2 regions of the Marinoscillum sp. HNIBRBA16962 genome follow, and region 2 is predicted to be linked to the other one. Evidence: riboswitches for the same ligand, from Rfam matches in the RefSeq annotation. Region 2 holds a riboswitch; the other holds the start of a gene.
What was found. Region 2 has a riboswitch for thiamine pyrophosphate ahead of AC3E9V_RS02475 (TonB-dependent receptor). Riboswitches for the same ligand answer to the same signal wherever they lie in the genome.
Positions count from the first base shown of each region.

Region 1 (15,410 bases), 400 kb from region 2:
ACTCAATTTTTTCTTCCCATTTAGTGTGGCTATGAGGGCATAGGCAGCTGGGATTTTATGTAAAACGATCCCCAATAACAGTGAGTGGGATTCGTGCTGTTCATGAAAAGGAGAATGATGCGTCAGCAAAGCACCCTCCAATAAAGAGTGGATGACCAAAGCCACCAACAAGCCAAACCTTGAAGCTCCTGAAACCTGATCATGGGCATGAAAGTGTCCGTGTTCTATTCCGGAAGTGAAGTACTCCAGAAATTGCTGAAGGAAAAATCCAGCCAGGACAAACAACCCTACCTTCAAGGGGTCTTCACCCAGGGAGAATACTTCGGGTAATATATGAATAATTGTGATGGAGAACAGAAAGGAGCCGGCAAAGATCAGTGGATACCGGATGGTCTGTGTGGAGCTTCCGAGGAAGCCCGCCGAAATGCCTCCAGCCAGCGAGGCAACAAATAGTGTAAATACAATTAATGTCATAGTTTCACTAAATGACCTTACCGGGTCTTATTTAAAGTCACAAATTGCGATAATCCGGGAGAAACATAGCTCTTTAGTTGATTATTCTCATCCTGATAAATGAGGAAGCCTTCCAGATTGGAATTCTCGATCAGTTCTTTAGATGCTTCTAACCCAAGCACCATAAAGGCCGTAGCATACGCATCAGCAGCCATGCAATTGTCAGCAAAAACTGACGCACTTAAAAGGTTGTGAGTGGTATTATACCCGGTTCTGGGGTCAATGGTATGAGCAATGGTTCTGTCCCCTACTTTATAATAGTTTCGGTAATTACCAGAGGTAGCCATAGACTGATCTTTTAGCTGTACTATCGCCAGTAGCTTCTGTTCATTACGAGCTACTACCGGATCCTCTATTCCTATGGTCCATGTTTCATTATGTTCATTTTGGCCTGAAGCCCTCACTTCTCCTCCAATCTCCACCATGTAATGTTCGAAACCTTTTTCGTCCAGAAACTCAGCTACCAGATCTACGGCATACCCTTTAGCAATCGCACTAAAGTCAAGATACATGGCTGAATCCATGGTCACTTTATCTTCAGAAAATTGGATTTTATTAAATCCCACTTGCTCCAGGAGTTCTCCAACTTCAGCACTGTCCGGGATATTGATTTTTTTGTCAGGACCAAAACCCCAGGCATTTACCAGCGGGCCTACCGTAGGGTCAAAAGCTCCATCTGTAGTTTCATAAGCTTCCTTACTGCTGATCAATACGTCCAGAAACATCCTGGATGGTGGAGTAAGAGTATCTCCTTTATTCAACCTGGAAATCTCAGAATCGGGAATATATGTTGACAGGGACTGGTTAAAGGCGACCAGAATAGAATCGATTTCTTTTTTGTAATTCGGAACATTATCTCCCAGGTACTTTACATTGTACTCAATCGTACCCATCGTTTGTCCGGTGATGTGGGTTTGGGTGTATTCCGGCTGATTGGTATAAAACCGATAGAGGATGAAGGCCAAAATAATGACCAGGATGATTCTAAAAGCAAGCTTCCGATTCATAATCCGAAATTTTATGCAATATTAACGGATAGCCACTTACTAATCTTCATTAACATTATCTTTGTCAGAGATCGATCCTAAAGTATGAGAGAAGACTACCTGACAGGCGATGATGACCAAATGAATTCTGCGGAAAAGGAGTTTGAAAAGGCCCTTCGCCCGCTCACTTTCGGTGATTTTGCCGGACAGGACAAAATAGTAGAAAACCTCAGGATCTTTGTAGAGGCAGCTAAAAAGCGGGAAGAGCCGCTGGATCACGTACTGCTGCATGGCCCTCCCGGCCTTGGCAAGACCACTCTTTCGCACATCATTGCCAATGAACTCGGCTCGGGCATAAAGGTAACCTCCGGACCGGTACTGGATAAGGCCAGTGAACTGGCCGGGCTACTTACGAACCTGGAGCCTCATGACGTCCTTTTTATTGATGAGATCCATCGACTCAATCCTGTTGTGGAAGAATACCTGTATTCTGCCATGGAGGATTATCGAATAGACATCATGCTGGATAGCGGACCAAATGCCCGTACCGTGCAGATCAGCCTGGAGCCCTTTACCCTGATCGGCGCTACCACACGGTCTGGTCTGCTTACTGCTCCATTGAGAGCTCGTTTTGGGATCAACTCCCGGCTGGAATACTATGATGCCAAACTACTAACTGCTATTGTAGGCCGATCAGCGGACATCCTGGACACACCCATTGATCAGGAAGCTGCTTACGAGATCGCTCGCAGAAGCCGGGGCACCCCGCGGATCAGTAATAACCTACTGCGCCGAACGCGTGACTTTGCCCAGATCAAAGGAGATGGCTCCATCACACTGGAAATCGCCAAAATAGCCCTTAAAGCCCTGGATGTGGATGATCACGGCCTGGACGAAATGGACAACCGCATTCTGGCCACCATCATCAATAAGTTTAAAGGAGGACCTGTAGGGCTTTCCACCATTGCCACAGCCTGTGGTGAGGAAGCAGAGACCATCGAAGAAGTGTACGAACCTTTTCTCATTATGGAAGGGTACATCAAACGCACGGCAAGAGGAAGACAGGCCACGGAACTTGCCTACCAGCATCTTGGAGAGATCCCACCGCAACAAATGGGGAGGTTATTTTAAAAATGGAGCATTTCATCAAGAGCTGGATCTTACTGATTGCTCTATTCATCTCAAACTTTTTTGGTTTCGCCCAAACCTATGAATGTTGACAAAGATTAATCACGATACCACCACAAGCAGACCATTTGTCTATTTCTATTAGTCTTTTTGTTTACTGATCGGTCCAATCAACCAAATTTTCGCTAGAATTAGGTATTCGTCATTTCAATGCCTACAAACATGCGGACTGTTTCATTTCTATTAATCATTTGTTTGGCTCTTTCAACCACTACGGCGCAAACAGCCTCAGATAAAATCCGACTCAATCAAATCGGTTTTTTCCCTGAATCCCAAAAGCTGGCTGTAGTAAACTCCAGCGTGGCAACCTTTGAAATCGTAGTTGATGGAAATCTGGTAAGCGTTTATGAAGGCACACTTTCCGAAGAGAATTACTGGAACAATTCAGAAGAAAATGTCCGCATCGCTGACTTTTCAGATTTCAAGTACACGGGAACTTATCGCCTTAAGTTGGGAAGCGAATATTCACATCCGTTTACCATTCAAAATGATGTACTAAAAGACCTGTCAAAAGGCTCGATCAAAGCTTATTATTTCAATCGCGCCTCCACTGAGCTGACCGAAACCTACGCCGGAGAACATCAAAGGCCTTTGGGCCATCCTGATGATGAAGTGGTGGTTCATCCATCTGCTGCCTCCTCCTCCCGACCTGCCGGAACCATCATCTCCACACCCAAAGGCTGGTATGATGCCGGGGACTACAACAAATACATTGTAAACTCCGGAATAAGCATGTTTACCCTACTGGCTGCTTATGAAAATTACGCCGCATATTATACCGACCTTGAACTGAACATCCCCGAAAGTGGGAACGAGATGCCTGACCTGCTTGATGAGGTGCTTTGGAACCTGGAATGGATGCTCACCATGCAGGACCCTGAGGATGGAGGAGTGTATAACAAAACAACTACAGCCAACTTTCAGGGGGCCGTTATGCCGCATCAGACTACAGCTACACGATATGTAGTTGCAAAGGGAACAGCTGCCACTCTTGATTTTGCAGCAGTTATGGCCATAGCCGCAAGAGTTTATGAGCCCTTCCTGCCAGATCTCGCCACCGAATGCCTGGAAAAAGCCGAACTCGCCTGGCAATGGGCTCAGACCAATCCGAACGTGCCATTTAACAACCCTGAAGCTCAGGACGGTTATCCGGCGGTATCCACCGGGGGCTATGGTGATAGTAATTTTGATGATGAATTTTTCTGGACAGCTGCCGAGCTATACATAACCACCGGTAATTCAGCGTATTCCGATGAACTCAATTTTTCACAAAACTTTGGTGTACCAGGCTGGCCCAACGTAGGAATGCTGGGGGTGTTGTCTCTGATCAATCATGATATGGCCTCCGCTTCCACGGAAAACATCTTGCTGGATCAGGCAGATAACCTAATGAATTATCAAAAAAACACCTCCCCCTACCGGATACCCATCAATCAGTTTTACTGGGGTAGTAATAGTTTGGTCGGCAATCAGGGGCTCATTATGATGGCTGCATTTGAATTGACTGGTGAAATGGACTATTTCAATGGAGCACTTTCGTCTATGGATTATTTGCTTGGCAGAAACCCCACGACCTACTGCTATGTGACTGGTTTTGGAGATTTTTCACCAATGCACATACATCACCGACAATCCGAGGCTGATGATGTAGTAGCTCCGGTTCCGGGATTTTTGGCTGGTGGCCCAAATCCAAATAATATGGATGATTGTGGCGAGGATCAATATCCTTCTTCAATCCCCGCTAAGAGCTACTATGATAACTGGTGCAGCTATTCCACCAACGAGATCACCATCAATTGGAATGCACCCCTGGTATACTTATCAGGTGCTCTTCAGCATATTTATGAAACAGAGATGATCGGGCCGGATCGAGGACAACCTGAAATCCCGTTGGATATTGGTCATATACTTAAACCTGAAATATTTCCCAATCCAGCTGATGAAACGATCCATGTTGTTTCAAATGATCTCCCTGTGTCAAAATTCTCCATTATATCTCTTTCCGGAGCTGAACTCCTCTCCACTAACCAGGAATCATTGGATATTTCTTCCTTACCTGCAGGTCTTTATCTGGTCCTGATCTATCTGCAAGACCAAAAAATCATGAGAAAATTTGTGAAGGAGTAAAATTATAGCAGTAGACAGGAAATCCTGCCTATTATCTTTCAATCGCTTCCCTGATTTTCTTTTCAGCGGCTAGCGCTTCCTTACTTTCTGTGTAAAAAAATGCTGACGGATCAATGTCCCTTTCTTTCATCATCACCTTCTGGCTTTTAAAGACCGGCAATTGATCTCCCGCCCATACCGACAGGAACTGAAGGATCAGGACTGCAACAACGAAAAATGTGGTATTTCGAATGATCCGTTTCATAGAAAAATGAGTAGTTTTTTATTAAAGCTATCAAGAAGGTCGTAAAAAGTGTAATTTGCCTGATTGTCTTAATGGATAATCGACCTTCTCGATCGACTCATTGATCCAATTTTGATCATAATTATCCAAAGTCCTTTCCATTGATTCTAAAAACATGACTTGGGCAAAATTCCAGACTTTGGATATGCTGGAGGATTCGGTCATGGTTGATCGTAGTTTTGCATGAAAAAATCTAAATAAGCACTCAGCTGTGTGCCCAAATAATAGGGCAGGTTCATTAAATAAAACACTTTTCCAGTTGGGGTACTATGTTGCTCAACTGAAAATTTGCCGGCATACATTCTGACAGCATAAGGATGATCCAATCGATCTACCAGGAGCATAAGTGATTTTAAGGTTCCCTTCTTGCCAGATTTGAATTCTACCGGAATCACTTTCCCCTGATGCGAAATCACCATGTCCACTTCAGCGGAAGATTGCAGCTTTTCCCTCACCCAGAAAAAAGGCAATTGTGCAGTAGCAATGTCCAAAGAAGAAAATTCCTGGACAATGAGATGGGGGATAATCGCTCCTTTAAATGCCTGACTTAAATCCTGCATGGCCAGCATGTCTGCCTGTATCCCAAGTTGATGGTTGACCAGCCCGGTATCCAGAAAATGCATTCGTGGTGATTTTTTGAGGTCAGGTTTTAGCGGAACCTCTGTAGAAGTAGTGGGGTAGCACAAACGGATGATCCTGGCCTGATCCAGCTTTCGAAAGGCCTCTCCCACTTCCCTTGATTTGTAATTGCTGTTGCCAAAGCCATGAAACTTTACACGCTGATCCACATAAAGATGAGCAGTGTGCATCAGGAAACTCAGTAGCTGTTGCTGGGATTTACTCCCTCCATACTTTACCACATCGTCCTGATAGGTAGCCCAAATACTTTCATAAATGGAAACAAGGTCCGAAACACTCCGGCTCTCCGCATAGCAACTCATGACCTCCGGCATACCTCCGATGATGGCATACTGATGAAACAACCCGATCAATACCTCATGAGCATGCTCTGCTATCGGAACTTTGGCCAGCTGATCAACAGCGGAATGGTGGTCAAGGGCATGAAGAAACTCCTGAAAATTGAAGGGAGAAAGGTAGAGATAAGTCACACGACCTACCGGAAAGCTGGTCACCTCCCCGAGTGCAAACTCCAGCAGTGATCCGGCTGCTATCACGTGTAGCTGAGGAACTTCTTCATAAAAATACCTGAGCATGCGTATGGCCTTTGGTGATTCCTGAATTTCATCAATAAACAACAAAGTGTTGCTCAATCCGGATTTTGGAACATTGTGTTTTAGGCTCAACGCATCCATCAGGACTGTCACCTCCTCAAAGTCCTCAAAAACCTTTCGGTCTGCAGTCTTTTCCAGGTTTAAGAATATCTTATGCTCATAGGATGAGGCAAAAGCTTTGACCAATGTGGTTTTACCCACTTGTCTGGCTCCTCTGATGATCAGCGGCTTCCGGTGACCGGACGACTTCCATGCTTCTAACTGGCTATATGCATACCTTCTGAAGATCATTCACGCAGAAATAAGGGTTATTTCAGAGAGTAAATGTAATAAAATAAGGGTAATTTTTAAAAATAGTTGTAACAAAATAAAGGTAATTGATTGATGTCTGTAATATCATAGTTCATATAGCTCAATTTGAATTCAGCCGAAACCAAGGCCTCAATCAGTTAAGGCGCATGCGTCTCACTTGTCCTCATAAACTCCATTCCAGCAATCCACCTTTTACACTGACTGCATCTGCATACCCTGAGTCTAAAAGTTTTTTAACTACCTGCTTACTCCGAATCCCTGAGTGACAAACCACCAAAATCTTCTGGTCTTTTCCGGGCAATTGATCCCGGGCCTGATCAAACTGACTTACCGGTACATTGACGCCCCCGATATTAAATTGCGCAACTTCATGAGGTTCCCGCACATCCAGCAAAAAAACCTCCCCCGATTTTATTTTTTCTTTGGCCAAATTGGCGGTTATTTCCGGAATGGTCGGGGGCTCACATAAAATATCGTAATCTGACTGTATGCTAACCTTCCGGTTTTCCGGATTTGAGATGATTTTCAAAGCGAACTGACTATTATCCAGGGCATTCATCATAATTAACTTCCCACTGCATACCACTCCCACTCCTGAAATAATTTTAATGGCTTCCAGAGCCTGCCGGGTACCGATCATTCCCGGAAGAACTCCCAAAACTCCAACTTCCGAGCATCCGGGCACTGTGCCGGGCTCAGGTGGGTCAGGAAAAAGACAACGATAAGTAGGGCCCTCCTCATAGTTAAACACACTCAATTGCCCTTCATATTTATGGATAGCTCCGTAAACGAAGGGTTTTCCCAAATGGACACAGGCATCGTTGATCAGGTAGCGTGTAGCAAAATTATCCGTACCATCCAGGACGACATCAAAATCTGAAATAACTTCCTCCGCATTTTGTGGGGTTAAAGGCTCTTCAAAAACCTGAATGTTTATGTGTTCGTTTAGCCCACACAGCCGCTTTGAGGCGGCGTAGGCTTTGTTTTTCCCAAGATCATCCTTCGTATACAAAACTTGTCGATGGAGGTTGCTCACATCCACAACGTCTCCATCGATGATCCCTAATTTGCCTATACCTGCCCCTGCCAAATACAACAACGCCGGACATCCCAGGCCTCCGGCTCCAACTACCAGAACACTTCCCTGCTTGAGGTTTCGCTGTTTTTCAGGGCCAAAATCCGGCAGTATAAACTGTCGGTGGTAGTAGGCTTTTTCCTGTTCGTCAAACATACTCCAGCGCTTTATCCCAGTCTTTCCATACGGCTTCATAGCCTTTTTCACGGATCATGGCCGCCACTTCCGAAGGACTACGCTCATCGGATATTTCAAACTGTTCCAACGATTCCGGTTCTGAGGTATACCCTCCCGGATTGGTTTTGGATCCGGCACTCATAGAGGTAACTCCAAGCCGTACTAACTCATCTCTGAAAGCAGGCGCCTCCCGTGTGGAAAGTGAAAGCTCTACTTCCTGGTTAAAGAGCCTGTAGGCCGTAAGCAGCTGGACTAGCTCCCGGTCATTCATGGGAATCTTGGGGGCCAACCCCCCTGAGAATGGCCGCAGGCGCGGGAATGAAATGGAATATTTCGTCTGCCAGTAGGTCTGCTCAAGATATTTCAGGTGCAATGCCACAAAAAAACTGTCTACTCTCCAGTCTTCAAGCCCGATCAATGCCCCCAGCCCGATTTTATGAACACCTGCCTGACCCAGGCGGTCCGGAGTTTCTAACCGGTAATAAAAATCAGACTTTCTTCCTTTCGGATGATGCTTTCGGTAATCCTCTTTGTGATAAGTTTCCTGATAAACCAACACCGCATGTACCCCATATGGCATAAGTTCATGGTATTGCTCCAGTTTCAAGGGCTGAACTTCCAGGCTGATCTGGTCAAAATGAGGTCGGAGCTGCTCAAGCACACGCTTAAAGTAAGGTACCCCCACCATGGTATTTGCCTCACCGGTCACCAGTAATACATGACGAAAACCCAGTGAAGTCAAAGCCCTGGCTTCCTTCTCAATTTCAGTAGGATTCAGTGTTTTTCGGGGAATCTTATTATCCAGGCTAAAGCCACAATAGGTACAGATATTCTGGCATTCATTGGACAGATACATAGGCGCATACAGCTGAATATTATTCCCAAATCGCTGAAGGGTATCTGCCTGGCTTTGTACGGCCATTGGCTCCAGGTAAGCAGATGCAGCCGGTGAAACCAGTGCTTTAAAATCCTCCAGATCCCGTATGCGTTTATTCAAGGCATTTTCCACGTCGCTTGACGTCTTTGCATAGATCTCGTCCCTGACCTGATCCCACTCAAGCTGGTCAAATACTTCTCTGAAACTAGGCATCTAAGAATGAAGTTAATGGACTTGTTGGTTGAGAAATTCGATTTTTTCGGCCGAGCCTACTTTCATAAGCCAGTCTGCCCGCTTCTACTCCCAGCTTAAAGGCCCGAGCCATTGATTCAGGATTTCCTGCAGCAGCAATTGCTGTATTTACCAGCACCGCATCAGCACCGATCTCCAGTGCTTTGGCTGCATCTGATGGCGCTCCCAGTCCGGCATCTACTATTACAGGCACTGTACTTTGTTCAATAATTATTTCCAGAAAATCAAGGGTTTTCAGCCCCCTGTTGCTTCCGATGGTTGATCCCAGGGGCATCACCGCTGCTACACCTGCTTCTTCCAGACGCTTACATAAAACCGGATCAGCATGTATGTAGGGCAACACCACAAACCCCTTTTCCGCTAGTTCCCCGGCAGCTTTAAGGGTCTCCACCGGGTCTGGCATCAAATATTTTGGATCCGGATGGATCTCCAGCTTGACCCAGTTGGTTTCCAGAGCTTCCCGGGCCATCTCCGCAGCAAAAACAGCCTCTTTTGCAGTTCGTACTCCTGAAGTATTAGGTAAAAGATGCACTCCGTCAAGAGCTTTCAGCATTTCGTCATTGTGGTTTTGCATGTCCACACGCTTCAAAGCCACCGTAACCAACTCAGATCCTGATGCAATGACTGCCTGCTCCATGGAGCGAACACTGCTAAACTTACCCGTTCCAAGAAATAACCTGGAATTAAATGCTTTATCAGCTATTGTTAACTTCTCCATTTGTTAATGCTTCATTAAAGTTTCTTACAATTTGTTGCGGGTCTTCAGAAAATGAGATTGCAGACCCTACTGCCACACCAAATACACCGGAATCCATAAGCAGCTGTACATCTTCCTGCGCTATCCCTCCTATCGCAACTACGGGTATCCGTATATTATTCGCATTCATTTGTTCAAGGATTTTTTGATACCCCTCGATACCAAGTATGGGGCTCAGGTTGTCTTTGGTTTTGGTGAATCTATACGGACCCAGCCCAATATAATCCGGCTCCATAAGCGCCAGCTGCTGAATGTCTTCAAAAGTATTGGAAGTGCACCCTATTAATTTGTCCGCCCCCAGGATCCTCCGGGCTTCCCGTGGATCCATGTCTTCTTTACCAATGTGTACACCATCTGCATCAATTTCCTTACATAAGGCTACACGATCATTGATAATGAGTCTGGCACCATGTGTTCTGCAAATTTGCAATGCTTCAACCGCCTGCTCATAAATGTATTTCAGGGGTGCTTCTTTGATCCTAAGCTGAACCCATTTTACGCCAATTTCACATGCTCGTCGGACCATTTCAGCATGGGATTCACCATTTCGCCCTTCCTGCGTGATATATTGCAACTTTTCTATCATTTCTCTATCAGATAATGTTCACCCAAAGCCGTTTCCGATTTTCGTAACAGCTGATAAACGTATTCCTTTGCCTGCTTAAAAGCTTCGGGCAGTTTTTTCCCTTTAGCCATTCCGGCAGCTAATGCTGAAGCAAACACACACCCTGTCCCATGCAGGGATTTTTGTGAGATTCGCTGCGAATCTAAAGTCACAACCTCTCCGGATATCATGTACAACGTGTCTGTTACTATTTTTCCATCTCCATCTCCACCTTTGCAAATTACGTTTAGCGGTAAGCCGGACAGATCCGTGTGACAGATCTTTTGTATCTGAAGTGCCTCGGAAATATTTGGTGTCATGCAATAAAGCAGATCGATAACCTTCAGAAGCTCCCCCTGATTCCATTGATTATGAAAATCAAATCCTGCCGATGCTTTCAAAACGGGATCCCAGACAACCCGGATTCCTGGCAGCTGCTGATGCAAAAATGTTAACAACTTTTCCAGCAGTTGCAAGTCCCTGATCAAACCGATTTTTACCACGTCTATCTGATATCCGGTGGACATCAAAGGTATTATTTGTTGCTGGATCTGGTCAAATGTCAGCCACACCAATCCCGAGAATTCAGATGCATTCTGAAAGGTAATGGCTGTAGATACCCCAAAACCCTGAACGTTTAGCTGGTTTATGGTTTTAATATCAGCTAAAACTCCAGCTCCCCCGCTTGGGTCAAAACCACCTATTGATAAGACCGCTTTACTGTCCATTTCTCTAGAATTTTCTCAAGCGCTTCAACTCGTTCCTTCACGGTTTCTTTCTTCCAGATGTACCCGAGCACTGCCACCCCTTCAAAACCCATTTCCTTCAACGTATTTATGTTGGATGGTTTTACTCCTCCCAGCGCTACTATGGGAAAAGCTCTCAACGGACTCGCCAAAAAAGTCTTTAAACCATCAGGGTTGTAATGACTGGTATAGCCAGGCTTGGAAATACTGTCATAAACCGGGCTGAGAAAACCATAGTCTAACGGATTGCCAACATACCCGATGACCTCATCAGTAGTATGAAAAGATCCCGACAACAGTCCTTTCCATGAAGTTTTTAAGTGCAAGCTCTTTTGGTGCAGATGAATGCCACCTATCTTCATTTCTTCCGCAAGTCGGGGGTCTCCGTGTAACGTACAGTTTGACCTTATATCCTTCGGAATTTTTGACAAAAGTCCTCGAAGGACAGAAATACTCCAGGCCGGTTTTCGGACATGGACCCTTACCGGATACCGGAGAATTTCGTTGAGCGTTTCCACTTCATGTGGCACGTCCCCTTCAGCGGTGATCACTGTGACATCCATCTACCGTTTCTATTGATCCACGTACAGGTTGTTTCCCATCTCTGAGAATTCGTCAGCCTTCTCTTTCATTCCTTTTTGCAACGCTTCCTCCTCTGATAGATCGTTTTGGGAAGCAAACTCCCGAACCTCCTGGGTGATTTTCATCGAGCAGAAATTCGGTCCGCACATACTACAGAAGTGAGCCACTTTGGCACCATCCGCCGGAAGTGTCTCATCATGATACTCTATCGCAGTTTCAGGATCCAGCGAAAGATTAAACTGATCCTCCCACCTGAATTCAAATCTTGCCTTGCTCAGGGCATTGTCCCGGTATTGCGCCCCGGGATGACCTTTCGCCAGGTCAGCCGCATGAGCAGCAATTTTGTAGGTAATCACTCCTTCCTTTACATCCTCCTTATTGGGAAGGCCCAGGTGTTCTTTAGGCGTGACGTAGCACAGCATGGCACACCCGTACCACCCGATCATAGCAGCACCTATCCCTGAGGTAATGTGATCATATCCCGGAGCAATATCAGTAGTCAGCGGCCCGAGCGTATAAAAAGGTGCTTCATCACATGCTTCCAGCTGCTTTTCCATATTTTCTTTGATCATGTGCATCGGTACATGGCCGGGGCCTTCGATCATCACCTGCACATCATGCTTCCAGGCTATTTTGGTGAGCTCACCCAGGGTTTCCAGCTCGGCAAACTGGGCCGCATCGTTGGCATCTGCTATGGAACCCGGACGTAGCCCGTCTCCCAGCGAAAACGCCACATCGTACGCTTTCATGATCTCACAGATCTCCTCAAAATGTGTATAAAGAAAGCTCTCCTGGTGATGGGCCAGACACCATTTGGCCATGATAGATCCTCCACGGGACACAATACCCGTGACACGCTTTGCGGTCATAGGGACATATCTAAGCCGGACCCCTGCATGGATCGTAAAGTAATCTACACCTTGCTCCGCCTGCTCTATGAGGGTATCTCTGAAGATCTCCCAGGTCAGATCTTCTGCTTTACCGTTTACTTTTTCAAGCGCCTGATAAAGAGGTACTGTGCCGATCGGGACAGGTGAATTGCGAAGTACCCACTCTCTTGTTTCATGAATGTTCTTACCTGTGGACAGATCCATGATGGTATCAGCTCCCCACCGGCAGGCCCAGACAGCTTTCTCTACTTCCTCCTCAATACTGGATGTAACCGCCGAATTCCCGATGTTGGCATTAATCTTTACCAGGAAATTTCGCCCGATAATCATCGGCTCGGATTCAGGATGATTGACGTTGGAAGGGATAATTGCCCTTCCTTTAGCTACCTCATCTCTTACAAACTCAGGAGTGATCCTACCCTTTGGCATATTGCTGCCAAAGCTCTCTCCGGGGTGTTGCTGATTGTATTTCCCCCATTCCTCGATGCGTTGATTTTCACGAATGGCGATATATTCCATTTCAGGCGTAATGATCCCTTTTCTTGCATAATGAAGCTGAGTTACATTTTGTCCGGGCTTAGCCTTTCTTGGATTACTCAAGTGCGGAAACCTCAACTCATTAAGTTCTGATTCAGCCAGGCGTTCTTTTCCGTAATCTGAAGTGATCCCATCGAGAACCTCCGTATCTTCTCGCTCTTCAATCCATTTTGCTCTAAGCTTATTGAGACCTTTTCGAACATCTACCTCTACGTCTGGGTCGGTATACGGACCGCTGGTGTCGTATACAGTTACCGGTGGGTTTTCTTCATCTGGTGCTGAAGGGTTTAACTTGAGTTTGGTATTGTGTAAGGAGATCTCCCGCATAGCCACGGAGATATCATGCCTTTCGCCTTTTACATAGATTTTTTTTGAACTGGGAAAGGGGTCACGAGTAATCGAAGTACTATCCGGAGTTTTATCTGCTTTTCTCATATTTTGATAATTTTTTAGCCACCTTGGGTAGCTGTAATGATTAAAACTTCATCATTTGATTTAATGGGGTATTCCTGCCATGAAGCATGTGGGACAATCTCATGGTTAACCGCAATGGCTATCCCTTTTTGATGGTTGATCCCTCTAAGTGACAGTAATTCAGTAATTAGAATGGTATCTCTGTCAAGAGCACAGCTTTCATTGTTAACAGTGAAGTCCATAAAATCTTAATTTTTAGATTCTTGCACTTCAGGGATACCAAGCGATGAGAAAAATAAATGGAGGTAGTCCGGGACTTTTCCCTTCGCCCGCATTACCGGGATCAGGTTCCAAGGGTATTTCTCAGCCTGTTACAAGGCACCCCTAAAGTGTTTCACAAGACTAACTATTTTGAGGGAAAGAAAAAAATCCAACTACTAAATCTGAAGCAAAAGCCATTGGTAGATCTAGATGCTCTTTGTGATCTCGGGAAAGACTTTGTAAAACATCAGCCAGGCCATAAGAAGTGTCAGCCCCAGGTTTAAGGTCTGACCACACAGGTATAAAACCAGCGGCTTACCCCCTGAAAATTGAGCTCGTAGCTCCTTAAAGTTTGTGGAAAGTCCAATGCTGACAAAGGCCAGGCAAAACAGCCAACCTCTCAGGCTTTTGGTAAATCCAAACAGATCCTTTTCAATCAAGGTAGCGGAAGTTTCCGGGGCCATGGATTGCTGCAACACACTGAAGAAAATCGATGCTCCGATAAACCCAAGAATAAATTTTGGGAACCGGATCCATATCTCCTTAGCTGTTACCTTGTCTCCCTTAGACTTCTCTACCCTGGCCGTCCAGTAAACCGCTACTGCAAAAGCAATCACCCCGATCAAAATATTCTGGATCATTTTGATCGTGGCAGCCACATTCATCGCCCGCTCACCTAAAAATGCACCTGCAGCTACTACAGCCCCAGTCGCATCGATGGTTCCGCCTAACCAGGCACCGCCAAGCACTTCTGGCATGTTCAGGGCTTTGATCAAAGCTGGCAAAGCCACCATCATTACAGATGTAAAAACCATGGATAAGCCGATTGCAGTAGTCAGCTCTTCTTTCTTTGCTTTGCAGGCAGCTGCCGTTGCTATGGCAGCAGATACCCCACAAACAGACATGTCCGCACTGATGGTGATGTTCAGACTTTTGGAAGCAATCTTTAATACACGTTGGCCGAACCAAAAAGTAGTCACCAAAACGATGGGCGTCACCACCCAGGCCACAAAAATCCCGGGTACACCTATAGCCAGGATTTTACCAAAAAGCACCTCAGCACCCAGAAGCACCAGGCCGGTTTTGATAAAAAACTCGTGCATCAGGGCTGGTTTCAGCCAGTCTGGTAAACCAAACGTATTACTGATAAAAATGCCCAATGCGATCGCCCAGAGTGCGTAACCCAAACCTATAGCCTTCAGATCAACCTGAGCGGCCAGTAGGTAGGCCAGTAAGCCAACAAGAAAAACCACGAAAAAACCTTTCAAAAAATCGTTGAGGCGGGTTTTCAATAGTTTTGCACCACCTCCAAGAAGTAAAAGAAAGATGAGGAATAAGCTGAGCAGTCCCAGGCCGTAGCTTTTTCCACTGAAAGCCATAAATGGATTCGCTTCCCACCTTTGGAGTTTAGAGGTGATCAGACTTAGGGCCCCCGTGAGACTTGTTACCTCAATCCCGGTTTGAGGCAAGACTACAAAAGTGATCAATGCAAAGGCCAGAATTAAAACACCTGTACAGATCGCAACGATATCTTCTGTCCACTTCATAGGATAAAATTTTGTGAAAGTTATGAATAAGGTTGCAGATGACATCAATT
Region 1 is NZ_CM173603.1:939,374-954,783, reverse strand. Features, by position in the region: gene AC3E9V_RS03865 (ZIP family metal transporter) at 1-474, opposite strand, end outside; gene AC3E9V_RS03860 (FAD:protein FMN transferase) at 492-1,520, opposite strand; gene ruvB (Holliday junction branch migration DNA helicase RuvB) at 1,605-2,630, shown strand; gene AC3E9V_RS03850 (glycoside hydrolase family 9 protein) at 2,883-4,814, shown strand; gene AC3E9V_RS03845 (hypothetical protein) at 4,846-5,058, opposite strand; gene AC3E9V_RS03840 (ATP-binding protein) at 5,259-6,620, opposite strand; gene moeB (molybdopterin-synthase adenylyltransferase MoeB) at 6,805-7,872, opposite strand; gene thiH (2-iminoacetate synthase ThiH) at 7,865-8,983, opposite strand; gene AC3E9V_RS03825 (thiazole synthase) at 8,976-9,740, opposite strand; gene AC3E9V_RS03820 (thiamine phosphate synthase) at 9,718-10,365, opposite strand; gene AC3E9V_RS03815 (hydroxymethylpyrimidine/phosphomethylpyrimidine kinase) at 10,362-11,111, opposite strand; gene AC3E9V_RS03810 (thiamine phosphate synthase) at 11,084-11,692, opposite strand; gene thiC (phosphomethylpyrimidine synthase ThiC) at 11,702-13,573, opposite strand; gene thiS (sulfur carrier protein ThiS) at 13,588-13,794, opposite strand; TPP riboswitch at 13,856-13,948, opposite strand; gene AC3E9V_RS03795 (YeiH family protein) at 14,020-15,360, opposite strand.
Region 1: linked by a shared signal. The riboswitch ahead of thiS (sulfur carrier protein ThiS) and the one ahead of AC3E9V_RS02475 (TonB-dependent receptor) in region 2 are both predicted to bind thiamine pyrophosphate.

Region 2 (15,410 bases):
GTATCTATTTGAAAGTAGAATGCAGTAATGAAAGACGTCTTCTCCAGACACCTTGCCATGGCTGCATTGGCTTGCATGATAAACTTCTGCGGACTACTTTTCTTCACCTGGGCAAGGCTGTGAAAAATGCCCCGCATCTGGGCCATGTTAAAGGCTGCCGAAGTTCCTTTACCTGAAACATCCCCAATGATCAGGTTGTAAATTCCTGAAACGGGCTCCAGAATATCATAATAATCACCTCCTACCTCGTCTGCTGCCATACTGTATGCGGTGATGTCAAAGGAGCTATTGTTTTTCAGCTCGGATGGTAGAAGGCTTTTCTGGACGCTTTTGGCAATTTTGAGCTGCTCTTTGTAACGCTCGTTCTCAATGGCTTCCTGGATCAGCATGAAGTTTTCAAGAGAGATGCTCGCCTGATTGACAAAAGTCGTAATGATTTCTACCATTTCGCGATTAAAAGCATCTGCCACTTCCTGCAAAAGGACCAGCGTCCCCACCTGTTTGCCTTTGACCATAATGGGCAGGGCTATTATGCTTCTGAAGTCGGGGTGATTGATGGAGCCAATGACTTTGCTGGATGAAAAGTCACCTTTAAACTGATAAAAGAGTATGTCTTTCAGGAGATCCTGCTTTACTACTCCTTTGATATCTTCTACCGTAGCTTCACGAATTCCCCGGGTGATCAGGGAAGGATGGTCGTTTTTGATCTCGAGCCAGGCGGCGTCAGCAAAGACCGCGCTCATAGAACTGTCCAGTAACAGGTCATAAGTTTGCTCTGCACTTTGACCGGAGGGAATAGACTGACTAAGCTTTTGGAAATCTATAGCCTCCTGAAGCTTTCGCTCAAAAACGGAGGAGGTGGGCAGGTTGAACAATGTAACCAGTATGGAAATGCCTGCATAAAGGAATATGAAAATAAAGATGGCAACTATAAATACCCGGTCGAGCAGATCAATGGTGAGAACCTCAGTTTGTGAAAAGGTGATGAGGTTGAGCATGAAGTGGTAGATATAGATCCCCGAAAGAAGGATGAAAAGGATACTTTTCCATTTCTGCTTGAAGTTGAGGTAAGCGATCCATTTCAGGTTAAAAGAGAGGATCAGCGCCATGCCGCCAAGAAAGATGAGTGCCGTATTGAAATTGACACTCATGAACCTGTTTCCAATGAAGTCAAAAGCCAGGCTACCCAATAAGCTATATTCAAAAAAGCCCCAGAGCTGAATGAGATTCTTCGACTTCTGATACAGGATCAGCCGCTTCCATACGACGAAGGTGGAGATGAGGTAGATTGTGACAAGGCCGATCAGGATGTGATAAAGCAGGTTGATCGTGAGCGGGTTTTCACTGATTGCGGAGTTGCCAAACACATAAAAGAACAACCGAATGATCAGTGAGCCGATTGTCGTTACCAAACCCGTAATAAACACCCTCCAAAGCAGATCTATGAAATTGATGCTATCTGCTTTGGTGATAACATACCGGTAATAGAATAAAGTGGATACGATAAAAGCCGTAAGAAAGACCTGGGGAAGTATCTCCGATAGGTTTACATTTAGCTCATACCGCTCAACAAATAGGAGGTAAAGATCAAAAAACGTGAAGAGCAACCACGAAAGGAGACCTGCCAGAAAACTGAGCCTTATTTTGAGTTTATTCGATAGCATTTAGGTGGTACAAAAATAGGGGGGTGTCCACTAATAAAAAAGCCCTCTATTGGATGTAGAGGGCTTTTCGATATTATTAACGCTTTTTAACGTCTGCTGTAGTTTGGAGCTTCTCTGGTTATGGTGATGTCATGAGGGTGGCTCTCTGCTACTCCGGCTGCTGATATTTTGACAAATTTGGCATTGTGCAGGTCTTCAATCGTTCCTGCACCACAATAGCCCATGCCAGCCCGCAAACCGCCAGTGAGCTGATAAAGTACTTCCGAAACCATACCTTTATAGGGTACGCGTCCCACGATTCCTTCAGGGACCAGTTTTTTGATGTCGTCCTCCGCATCCTGGAAATATCGATCTTTCGAGCCTTCTTCCATGGCTTCTACTGAGCCCATGCCTCTGTAGGTCTTAAATTTCCTGCCTTCATAAATGATCATTTCCCCCGGGGCCTCTTCTGTTCCCGCCAGCAGTGAGCCGATCATTACGCTGCTGGCGCCTCCGGCCAAAGCTTTTACCACATCTCCCGAGAACCTGATGCCCCCGTCGGCGATAATTGGTACCTGACCTTTCACAGCCTGTGCAGATTCATAAACTGCGGATAGCTGAGGCACACCTACTCCGGCTACTACACGGGTGGTACAGATACTTCCCGGGCCTACACCTACCTTGATAGCATCTGCTCCGGCCTCCATGAGGGCCTCAGCGGCTTCTCGTGTAGCGATGTTTCCTACCACCAGCTCCAGGTCAGGGAATTCTTTTTTCACCCGTTTGGCAGCATCTATCACTCCCCTGGAGTGCCCGTGAGCCGTATCTATACTAACCACATCAACCCCGGCATTGATCAAAGCTATAATGCGATCATGAAGGTCCGGTGTGACACCCACAGCTGCCCCTACCCTCAGACGACCAAATTCATCTTTACAGGCATTTGGCCGGTCTTTATTTTTCAAAATGTCTTTATAAGTGATTAAGCCGGTAAGTTTTCCGGACTTATCTACGATTGGTAGTTTTTCGATCTTGTACTCCTGCAGGATCTCTTCAGCTTCTTTCAGGCCAACTTCCACCTCAGCGGTGATGAGGTTTTCTTTGGTCATGATCTCGATGATGGGGCGCTTCATGTTTTTTTGAAAGCGCAAATCCCTGTTGGTAATGATCCCGATCAGCTTTTTGTCTTTATTCACGACGGGAATCCCCCCAATCTTGTTTTCACGCATGATCTTCTCTGCATCACCGGCCACACTGTCATCGTTCAGCGTGATGGGGTCCAGGATCATTCCGCTTTGCGATCGCTTCACCTTTCGTACCTGGGCTGCCTGTTTATCAACCGGCATGTTTTTATGGATAAACCCTATGCCTCCTTCCAAAGCCATGGCAATAGCCAGGCCGGCTTCCGTCACTGTGTCCATTGCGGCGGACACAAGTGGAATATTCAGCTTAATATTGCGCGTGATTTTAGAAGATGTATCGGTATCTCGTGGAAGTACTTCAGAAAAACCGGGGAGCAGAAGCACATCATCATAGGTGAGCGCTTCAAAGAGAAATTTGTTATCGAGATTCATGCAAATAACATTTATTATTATTTGCCGTGCAAAATTAGCTAGTTACACGAGATTCTGAAACTTAATTGAAGATTTAATTTATAGCTGAATGCAGGATTTTTTTTCTACCCTACTGGAGCAAGCTTCAAATACCTCCTGGCTGGAAGGAATTGCAGTAATTTTTGGTTTATTAAGTGTTTGGTACTCCAAACAAGAGGATATTCTGGTTTATCCAACCGGGATTGTAAGTGTCGTTATTGCTGTATACATCACCCTTACCTCAAAGCTATATGCAGAAGCCGGTATCAATACGTATTATTTCATAATGAGCGTGTATGGCTGGTACTACTGGACTCATGCGGACCCAAACAGGCCTCAGGTTCCCGTGACCAGGTCTTCATTGCGGGAGCATTTGATTGCAGCCGGAATAACTGTGGGGTCATTTTTTTTGATCCGGTTTGGGCTGGACTATACGGACAGTGATGTACCCAACCTGGATGCAATTACCACTGCTACTGCGATTACCGGGATGTGGCTTATGGCCAAAAAGAAGTTAGAAAACTGGATCTACTGGATATTAACGGACCTGATTGCTACTCCGCTATATTTTTACAAGGAGCTTTACTTTTTCAGCTTTCAGTTTTTAGTGTTTACGATTCTGGCAACCTGGGGGTATTTCTCCTGGAGGAGATCATTGTTAGAAGAGGCTGATGGCTAAGAGTCCAGTTTTTCAAACCTTTTCATAACCAACTCAAATCGGGCCTCCTGAAGTTTACGATCAGATTCCATTGCTTTTAAAATGGAATTGATCTTTTCATCAGACTTTTGGAATCTTTCCTCCATTTTCTGATCACTTTTTCGGAATCGCTCTTCCATTTTCTTGTCATTTTTCTCAAGCCTTTCCTCCATTTTATGAAACTTCAGATCGTTTTTCTGAAACTGCTCTTCCATTTTCTGAAACCTAAGGTCACTTTTTCGGAACCTCTCTTCCATTTTCTTGTCATTTTTCTCAAGCCTTTCCTCCATTTTTTGAAATCTCAGATCAATCTTCTTTTCCTGAGCTTTCAAAAATTCATGGTTCTTGTCAAATTTTTCGTCATGGTCGTCCAGTTTTCGTAGTAGGCCATTCACTACTTTGCTGTTTTCCAGGAGATATTCTTTAAAAACCTTCATTTCTTCATGGAAACTATCGACAGCTTTTAAAGTGTTACTCAATTGTTCTTCAAGTTGGTTTACTCTCATCCTCAGATTGCCTTTATTGTCCATGTGTATCAAAAATAATATAGTTTTGGCGTTTTTTAGCCTTTATGACCAAACGAATAGCCATCATTGGGCCAGAGTCTACCGGGAAAAGTGAATTGTGTCAGCATCTGGCAAGGATATATGATACGGAATGGGTACCCGAATACGCCCGATTTTACCTGGACCGGCTAGGGCGACCCTATGAGAAAGATGACCTGCTGGAAATAGCGAAGGGTCAAATGGCCTGGGAAGATGATAAAGCCGGGTACGCAGGAGAGTACCTTTTTTGTGATACCAACCTGATCGTGATGAAGGTCTGGAGTGATCACAAGTACGGTGAGACACATCCCTGGATTTTGAACGAGTTGGAAAAACGGTCTTATGATTTTTACCTTCTGGGCAATACAGACCTCATCTGGAGACCGGACCCGCAGCGAGAACACCCAAAGCTGCGTAAACACTTTTTTGATATCTATGAAAATTACCTGAAAGATCATGACCTTCCCTACGGAATTGTATCAGGCATTGAAGAGGATAGAGTGCATTGTGCAAAAGCGTTAATCGAAGGTTTTTTTAAAGACTGAGCAGGAACAATAAGTTTTCTTCTATGTTTGTATTTCAAAGGGGTGCCCTTCCCTGGCAAGTGAATGAGTCAGGGGTGAATTCGGGCTGAGATCATACCCATAAACCTGATCCGGGTAATGCCGGCGTAGGGACCTTAGAGGAACGAGTATGATAACCAGGTAGGGGAGTTCCCCGCTTCCCATATGGTTAAATAGTTAATTGTTCAATTTTATGAAAACGTTAATTGCGGCTATCGTCGCATTGCTACCTATATGGGCTTATGCGCAGTATGAAGTAAGCGGTAAGGTTATTGACCAGGCTGGCGCTCCCTTACCGGCAGCCAATGTCCTTCTGGAAAACACTCGTTTTGCAACAGCAGCGGATAACGAGGGCAATTTTTCTTTAAAGAAGGTACCTGAAGGGAATTATACACTCAAAGTTTCTTATGTGGGTTACAAAACACATGCACAGGAAATCAAGGTATCTATTGACTTGAATTTATCCATTTCGCTTGAAGAGAGTGTAATAAGAGGAGAGGAGGTAATTGTTTATGCGACGCGGGCAAATGAAAAAACACCTACCACCTTCTCGAATATTTCTAATAAAGAGATAGAAGAACGGAATTTAGGCCAGGATATGCCATTTGTGCTTAGGTATACTCCTTCTATGGTGGTTACCTCTGATGCTGGCAATGGTGTAGGCTATACCGGAATGCGAATCAGAGGGAGTGATCCTACCCGGATCAATGTGACTGTAAATGGTATCCCGCTAAATGATTCTGAATCTCATGGAGTTTTTTGGGTTAACATGCCAGATTTTGCTTCATCGGTAAATAATATACAGATACAGAGGGGAGTAGGAACATCCACTAATGGTGCTGCGGCTTTTGGGGCTACAGTTAATTTGCAGACAGACATGCCTTCTCAGGAATCATTTGCCCGACTGGATAACAGCTATGGCTCGTTTAACACCAGAAAACACACTGTAGAATATAATACAGGTCTTATCAATAACCGCTGGTCATTTGAAGGAAGACTATCCCGATTAAAATCAGACGGCTACATTGACAGGTCCTCATCTGATCTCAAGTCTTACTACCTGGCAGGAGGCTATTATGGCGAGAACACAACTATCAAAGTACTGACCTTTGCCGGCAAGGAAGTAACCTATCAATCCTGGTGGGGTACCCCTGAGTCCCGATTGGAAAATGATATGGAAGGTATGCAAGAGGTTATTGCTAATAATGGCTATACGGAAGAGCAGGCTGAAAACCTATTAAATTCCGGCAGGACTTTCAATTATTACCTTTATGAAAATGAAGTGGATAACTATCAGCAGGATCATTACCAGCTTCATTTCAATCATACATTCAACTCCAGCTTCAATATCAATGCCGCCTTGCATTATACATATGGGCGAGGATATTATGAGCAGTACAGGAATGATGACGAGTTTGCTGATTATAATCTTCCGGATGTGACTATTGGAGACAGTACCATCACTTCAACTGATTTGATACGTAGGAGATGGCTTGATAATGACTTTTACGGAATGACGTTTTCAGCCAATTACTCACAAGCCAAGTGGAATCTTACATTAGGAGGTGCCTGGAATAATTATGAAGGAGATCATTTTGGAGAAATCATCTGGGCTCAATATGCAAGTACCAGTGAAATCAGGGAGCGCTATTACGATAATGTGGGTGAGAAGAAGGATTTCAACGTCTATCTAAAAGGAAATTACCAGCTTACCAGTGGGCTTAATCTATTTGCTGATGCTCAGCTGAGAACCATTGATTATCATACGGTGGGTATAGATAATGATCAGCGAATGATAGATGTCGGTGATGAATATGTTTTTTTCAATCCCAAAGCCGGATTGACTTATTCACTGGAGCAGAACAGTAATTTATATGCTTCATTTGCTGTAGGGCATCGTGAGCCGGTTCGGAATGACTTTATTGATGCACCAAACGGAGAAGTGCCAAAGGCAGAGACATTACGTAACCTGGAAGTGGGTTATCGCACACGGTCTTCAGATTATTCGTTTTCTGCTAATTATTACCTGATGGATTATTTGAATCAGCTTGTATTAACGGGAGAACTCAATGACGTGGGATCTTCAGTGCGGGTCAATGTGCCGGATAGCTACCGCACTGGTATAGAATTGGTTGGTGGTGTAGAAATTTTCGACAACCTGAGGTGGACCGCAAATCTGACTTTGAGTAGAAATATAATCAAAAAGTTCACAGAAGTCATTTACGATTATGGACCTGCATTTGATGAGTTTAACATTATCGAAAATGAATATGAAAATACAGATATTTCATTTTCTCCCAATGTCATCGCAGGTAGCCAGATTTCATTTTCTCCACTCAGAAATCTTGAGGTATCCTTGTTTTCTAAATATGTAGGAAAACAGTATCTGGACAATACCTCAAATGATGACAGAAGTATTGACCCTTATTTTGTAAATGATTTCAAACTGGATTACGACTTTGACATCAAGCTGCTGAAGCAAACTACTTTCTCGCTTATGGTAAACAATATATTTGACCATAAGTATGTTTCAAACGGATATACGTTTGGTTACAGAGGGGGAGATTACGTGGTTAGGGAAAATTATTACTACCCACAGGCGGGTATTAATTTTCTGGCATCACTATCTCTGAAGTTTTAGCAAATTAAAGCTGCCTCGTTTCGGGGCAGCTTTAATTATACTGATAATTTGCAGCAAGTAGTCTGTATTGATTCAGGATACTTCTGACAGCATATTTCACGTCTTTACTGAAATATGTACGGTTATCAAAAAGCCCACTGGCATATCCTTGCCAGATCACCCCGTGACTTTTACGGTCAATGAAGTCGATCAAAAGAGTCCCCTCCTTCAGATCTATCTTCTTTTCATCATACTTGGCCTCTTTGATATACTCCAGGTTCTTTTCGTTCTCGGCTCGCTCACTGTACAGGTTGTCCCAGCTTTCAAGGTCCAGCTGCTCATACCCTCTGAATTTCATGTCACTTGAAAAGACTTTGTAAGCAACATAAAGTGATGGGTTTTTCTCCTTGTACCGATAGCCCTGTGATTGCATGCGCCTTTCAATTTCCTTTTTGATCAGCTGATCACTCAGCCCGTTAAAGTTTACCGTATCCCCGGAGCTCAAAAAACCAAAGGATTCGTACTTTTTAAATTTTCCCCGGTAACTGTAGTCGTACTCTACCACAAAATCTCTTTCAGCCACACAGCTGAAAAGGAAAATCATTGTTCCTATTGCAAGTAAATTTTTCATCTTTTATCATTTAGGCATTATAATTTAGTCATGAATTTCCGCAAATAGAAATGTCTTCACATCATATTGTCCGTGATCAGCAAGAACCAGCTCTAATAATCGACCAATTAGAGTATTTTCCGGTCGAAGTTTTGCACGCTTTGCTCGAATGGTCCCCTACAGTCATATGCTGCGAACCTTCCATTGACATATATTCGAAGTATGGACATAAACTGGATGTGGCATTGGTTGGTTTTCAGCAGGTTGTGAAATATGAAGAAGAGCTAAAGCAACAAATGCCTGTGAGGATCATTGCTGTGGAAGAGGATCGCTTCCTTTATACCGCACTTTCTCTCCTGCATGAGAAGGGACATAAGGCAGTAAATATCATTACAGATGACATTTCCCTGTTTGAAGTGATTCGACTTTCATTACAATGGATCACCTCCTTTGATTTGGTAATCCATACGGAAAGTAAGCGACATATCCTTCAGAAAAGCCTTTTGTATAAGAAATGGCTGCCATCATTTTCAGAAATATCAGTCATGCCCTTGAAGGATCGAAGCTATTTTTCCACTAAAGGTTTTGACCTTGACCTTGAGGAGGAGTGGCTACAGGAAGGTATCGAGCTGAAAAAGAGTCGGGAAGGAGACATTTCTATCAATTGTAACAAGGCCCCTTATCTAATCAGTGAAGAGTTTCAATAAAACATCCCGATCCGTGTGACCGGGATGCTGATTCACCTGTGTGTCATTGCAATTGACCGGCAACCTCCACGAGGCTGATAAATTCGGCTCGATAGCCAAACTCATCGGCGCCTTTGGCAGACCGGGCCAGATTGATCACTTCAGAATAGGTAAGGTCATTTTTAAACTCAGAATCCCTGAGCAACATTCCAAACCCGGCAACTGAGGCCGCCCATTTGAGATTTTGGTCATTGTCAAGCCGGTCATCATTTTTCAATGGTTTTACGATGAGCTTGCTTTTTGTCCCATCAGGTTCTTTGTAGCGGAACTTCACAGTTAGCATTTCATCGGTGTTTCCGATAGTTTTTTGATTCTGGTACTTTAGCGGATCGATATCTTTTACGAAGCTGCTTTCCACCCCTGCCGGAATAATTTCATATAAGGCAGTGACGGTATGTCCGCTTCCAAGCTCACCAGCATCTTTTTTATCATCATTGAAGTCCTCATCTTTTAACATTCGGTTTTCATATCCGATCAAACGATAGGCCTGAACCACATTGGGGTTAAATTCTACCTGGATCTTTACATCCTTGGCTATGGTAAAGAGTGTGCCACCAAACTCTGTTACCAGGACCTTTTTAGCCTCCATTATATTGTCAATATAAGCATAGTTGCCGTTTCCTTTATCTGCCAGGATTTCCATCTTGGAGTCTTTATAGTTACCCATTCCAAAGCCCAGGACTGTAAGGAATACCCCTTCTTCTCTTTTTTCTTCAATCAGACGTTGCATCTCCCCGTTGCTGGAAGCACCAATATTAAAATCACCGTCAGTAGCCAGTATCACTCGGTTATTGCCTCCTTTTACAAAGTTCTCTTTGGCGGTTTTATAAGCCAGTTTGATGCCTGCTCCTCCGGCAGTTGAACCACCCGCTTGCAGGTTTTCCAGGGCATCTATGACCTTCTGCTTATTGTTGCCATCTGTAGGTGGCAGGACCAGACCGGCTGCACCTGCGTACACTACGATGGATATCTTATCCTGCGGGCGTAGCTCATTGGTTAGCATTTTTAAAGAAGACTTCAGCAAAGGCAATTTGTTGGGGCTGTTCATGGAGCCGGACACATCGAGTAAAAAAACTATGTTTGAAGGGGGTAGTTCTTCCATTTCCAGTTTTTTCCCTTGTATCCCTATTTTCACCAGGAAGTGATCTTCATTCCACGGAGCTTTCATTTTGGAAGTATGGATGGCAAATGGATGCTCATCTTTCGGTCCTTCATACTCATAGTTGAAATAATTGATCATCTCCTCGATCCGCACAGCATCCTTCGGAGGCATTTGTCCCATATTCAGAAATCTACGCATGTTGCTGTAAGAAGCTGCATCCACATCTATTGAGAAAGTAGAGAGTGGTTTGTCAGTACTGGTGTGGAAGATATTTTCTTCAATAGCATCATAAGATTCGGTGTTGAAATATGGATCGGCTTCTGCAGGAGCCGACATCATGTAACTTACTGCTCCGTTTCCAGCCTGGTCATAGCTGACGCCCGCAACGCTGCGGGACTTTTTGGCTTCTCCGTAGCCTACTACAACCACTTCCTCAAGTGATTTCACATCGGGCTTGAGTATCACATCAATTTTTCGCTTGCTCCCAACTTTGATCTCTTCAGTTTTAAAACCTACGAATGAATAAGTCAGGGTACTCTTTTCACCATTGACCTGGATTGAATATTTTCCATTGACGTCTGTAATGGCACCATTTGTGGTGGATTTTTCCATAACGGATACGCCGGGCAATGAATTGCCCTGCTCGTCATATACTGTGCCGGTTACGGTTATCACCTGCGTTTGCGCTGTTGAGATCAACAGGATTCCGAGTAATAGTATGATCTTTTGCATGTCGGTATACTTTTTGATTTGTATCCTTGAGATGGGAAACCCGTTGATTTTCCATAAAAAAGATTTAATTTTTTTAAATAGTAAGTTAAACTTCTGTTTTACAGAGAGTTAAAATTGGGTTTATTTCGGATAAATAGGGATGAGTACAGTGACCAGGAGTTGCTGGAGCACTACCGGAAATCTTCGGATAAGGAGGTTTTGGGAGTGCTGTATAATCGCTATATCCACCTGATTTACGGCCTTTGTTTGAAATACCTGAAATCACGGGAAGATGCACAGGATGCTGTGATGAGTGTTTTTGAATCATTGGCTGAAAAGCTAAAGACCCATGAGGTAACCTATTTTAAAAGCTGGCTATACATGGTATCGAAGAACCACTGCCTCATGGAGCTTCGCAAAGCTGAGAAAACTGAAAAACTCAATGGCAGTTTTATGGAAAATGAGGTGATGGTGCATCCTATAGTAGAAGAGCAAGATACGATCGATTCAGATCTGGAAGCTTTGGAGCGATGTTTAAAGGAACTGCGTGAGGATCAGCAGCGGTGTGTCCGGCTGTTTTATTTACAGCAGAAGAGCTACCGGGAAATTGTGGATCTGTGTTCGTTTAAAATGAGTAAAGTGAAAAGCTATATCCAGAATGGAAAAAGAAACCTGAAGGTCTGTCTGGAAAAACATCATGTCGAAAGATAAAAAGACATATCGTACATTATCTGAGGAGGAGATCAGAGATTATCTGGCTGGTAAAATTTCAGGCAGGAAAGCTCATGAGATAGAACGCCACCTACTCAACAGTTCCTTTGATCAGGAAGCTCTGGAAGGCTTTGAGCAAAACATCGATACTTTTCAGGATCTAAGTCACTTGCGGGAAAGAGTTATGGACAGGTCTGTACGGAAGGGAACTCCCTGGTTACGGGTGGCTGTAGCTGTTGTCCTCCTGATGGTTTCTGTGTCAGTTGTATGGTGGCTTCTGGGTACGCAAAGCGATTCGGGCAGCACTATTGCCATGAAGGAAGAGACAGTCACACCACCTCACGGACCACAAGATCAGGATGAAATCAGGCCTCCTGATGTGCCAGAGAAACAAACTGGTGAGCCATTACAAGAAAAACCAAAAGCCGAAGCCCACCCAACATTTTCAGCAAAGCCATTAGCAGATGCAACTGTTCCGCTACACCAATCTGCTGAGGAGGAATCTACTTCGGCTGAAGCTCAGGATTATATGGCAGTGGAAGGTAAGGATGAGATCATTTTCGACCTCAATGAGGAGATGCTGGACGAAGAGCTGAAGTTAAAGGCTACGGAAGCCGTGGCAACTGAAAGGTCCAAAAAAGCCGATGGGGTTGCCAAGGAACTCAATGAAGCAGAACCGGCAGCCCTCTCCATAAGAGGAGCAGCCTCTGGTGTCTCCCGATCCAGCTCCATGGGGAATCTGCAGGTTTCAGGTCAGGTGACTGATGAGGTAGGGGAGCCCCTTCCCGGAGTTAGTGTAGTGGTAAAGGGTAGCACTACCGGGGCGGTGACTGATCTCAATGGAAACTATCAATTAACCCTTCCTGATGAAAATGCGGTATTGCGATTTTCATTCATAGGAATGGAAAGCGCTGAAACTCCTGTAAACGGCAAGTCTGAAGTGAATATGGAGCTGGAGTCTGATGTGGCGGCTTTGAGTGAGGTCGTGGTAGTTGGCTATGGAGTATCAAAGAAAAAAAGTGTTACAGGAGCTGTTACGACTGTAGATACGGAAGACCTCACAAATAATTATGAAAAACCTCAACCTTCCGGAGGATTAGATGCTTTTAAATCCTACCTGGAAAATTCCCTGGTATATCCAACAGAAGCCAAAGAAAAAGAAGTTGAGGGCAAGGTAGTTTTGAAGTTAACTATTGATGTTGCTGGTGAAATAACCGATATTGAAATAAAGCGAAGTGTGGGCTATGGCTGTGATGAGGAAGCGATCCGGCTGGTAAGAGAGGGGCCTGAATGGAAGCCCGCGAAAAGAGATAACCAGGCTATTGAAAGTACGGTGAGGGTGAAGGTTAAATTTGAGTTGTAGGGTTGATTGGCTGTCAGGGAGAGACAGTCATGTAAAATTAGCCTTAGCCCTGCTTCAAGCCTGTCCCCTGACAGGCTAATAAGCATTTGAAAGACTAAAATCTTTCCTGGTAATGCGAAAGAAATCCAAAACTCAGTGTTCCGTCATCCTAAACTTGCATTGAGCTCCGTTTTATGGTATTTTCATGACTATGCAATACTATGCCGTAAAATACTCTAATCAATCAGAGCTTAAAAGGATTATCAATGACAAGGTTTATGAACCTTCTATTAACTCAAAATTTCCTTTCTCGAATGCCTACAGGGATTCAAAACAAGTTGAAACGGTCCAGGTTGGAGACCTTCTTATTCTTTGGGGAGAGGTTGGAAACTTCGTAGAGCCAACTATCATGGCTTTAGGAATTGTAAGTAAGAAATATGACAATGCTCTTCGAGTAAATCTGTGGCATAAAATCTCTGATAAAGGACAGAGAATTGACCTTAAATTTGATTCGGAAGCATCCATACAAAAGGTTGATGAGTTAAGCTTCGATATAATTTCCTCCCATGTGCCTTTAATTAACGAATTATTGGGTTTACCAAAGGAAACCAACCCTACGAACCAAGATGGAATGGTTTTAAAACATGCCTTATCAGTAGTTAAAAGTGATAGTAATTTGTTGAAGGAAGGTTTCTACAATCAGGGGCTTATTGGTTATATAGAAAAGAATGAAAGTACTGATAATAAAGCATTATGGGAATACTACCTAAAAGATGAGGATGATTACTTATATGTGACCAATTTGGAGAACGAAAAACTCCAGGGTCATCAATTCAATGATCCCAAATTAGTAGGGTACTTGACTAAAGATTCAAAAAGTTCTAATCGCTTGGCTAGGTACTTTAGAAGAAGTAAGTCGCTTAAAGAATCAGATCACTTTTATTGTACTCGACCTGATACCAAAAAGTTGGAAGACAAATATGAATATGAACCAGAGAATCACATTCTTGGATCAGTATATCTACATGCTAATAAAAAAGAAGATCTTGATTTAGAGCCGGTTTATGTTTTTTCAAAGGACTTGAATATTAGGCTCTTTACGCCATTAGAAGAGCCAGATTCTGAATCTAAGAGCTCAATAATTAACAAATTAGAAAGGACTCGTCTAAAAACTGATCATCCAAGTAATATTGATGAATTGAGGCGAGAAATTTTTGTGGATAGGGTCCTTGAAAAAGTTTTTGAAGTATGGGAAGACAGTGAGGATGAACCATACATGATCCATTTGAATGGGGAGTGGGGTAGTGGTAAAAGCACAATCCTTCGATTTTTTAAGGAGCGTTTGAAGAAGAAGAAGAATTGGAAAGTTATTGAATTCAATGCGTGGGAGCATCAAAGACTGGAACATCCATGGTGGGTGCTGATAAATAAGATTAGTAAGTCAGCTTCCAGTAAGATTTCGCATTTCTGGTGGACCTTCAAATCATTGCATTTTAATCTGGTTGGGGTTCTTACATTCGCGTTTTTTGTTTTGATTTTATTTTTCACAGATATATTAAGATTTACGGTCTCTGAAAATGATCCATTTGAAAAAACACTTAATCTGATAACCACTTATTTGTCTATTGGGGGTGCTGTATGGTTGATATTTAAATCAATATTGAAGAGTGCATTTCATAAAAGTATTTCTTCATTAGAATATATTAAGTCAAATGCCTCTGATCCGTTTAAACCAATAAAGGATAGATTTAAATCGGTCACTGAGGATAATAATTTAGCAATCTTTATCGATGATCTAGATCGTTGTAATCCTGGGCCTACGGTTAAACTTTTGGAAGGTATTCAGACGCTATTTAAGGAGTCAAAAGTTTTATACATCGTCTCCGGTGACGCTAAATGGATTAAGAATTGTTTCGAGGAAACATATTCAGTTTTCACCGACTTATCTCCTACTGGGCATTCTCTTGGTAATCAGTTTTTAGAGAAATCTTTCCAATTATCTATTAACGTCCCAAAAATTTCAGATGAATTAAAAGAGTCCTATTTAAGGAAAGTTTTAAAAATGGATGAAAACACAACTGATAATCTTGGAGATAAAGAAGCAGTTATGAACGAGATAAAATCAGCTGCAAGTGTTGAAGATCTCGATAAGATATCTCAAAGGAACGAAGTTCAGCACAGTCAAAAAATGATTGAAGAAATGTCAAAGAAATTGTCAAAGATTGATAGCGACCACCAAGAAGAGGTCACTCATATTTTGCTCGATTACGTGAAATATATTCCTAGCAATCCCAGACAAATTATACGATTGAATAATCAATTTTCTCTCAAAAGGCAGGAGTTGCTTTTAGAGGGTAAAAGCTTGGTTGGTATATCCAGTAAGGAATTAGTCAAATGGGTTATTTTTACTTCGAAATGGCCAGAATATGCTTCTGAGCTGTTAGATAATGAGAAGCCCAAAAATGAGCTATTGAAATCTTTAAAAAATCCTCAGAAGGAAGAAATTTCAGAACTATTAAATGGAATAG
Region 2 is NZ_CM173603.1:543,325-558,734, forward strand. Features, by position in the region: gene AC3E9V_RS02450 (SpoIIE family protein phosphatase) at 1-1,664, opposite strand, end outside; gene guaB (IMP dehydrogenase) at 1,751-3,217, opposite strand; gene pnuC (nicotinamide riboside transporter PnuC) at 3,306-3,914, shown strand; gene AC3E9V_RS02465 (hypothetical protein) at 3,911-4,438, opposite strand; gene AC3E9V_RS02470 (AAA family ATPase) at 4,504-5,022, shown strand; TPP riboswitch at 5,051-5,173, shown strand; gene AC3E9V_RS02475 (TonB-dependent receptor) at 5,234-7,681, shown strand; gene AC3E9V_RS02480 (DUF4136 domain-containing protein) at 7,713-8,291, opposite strand; gene AC3E9V_RS02485 (hypothetical protein) at 8,342-8,977, shown strand; gene AC3E9V_RS02490 (vWA domain-containing protein) at 9,021-10,850, opposite strand; gene AC3E9V_RS02495 (RNA polymerase sigma factor) at 10,965-11,540, shown strand; gene AC3E9V_RS02500 (energy transducer TonB) at 11,527-12,903, shown strand; gene AC3E9V_RS02505 (KAP family P-loop NTPase fold protein) at 13,094-15,410, shown strand, end outside.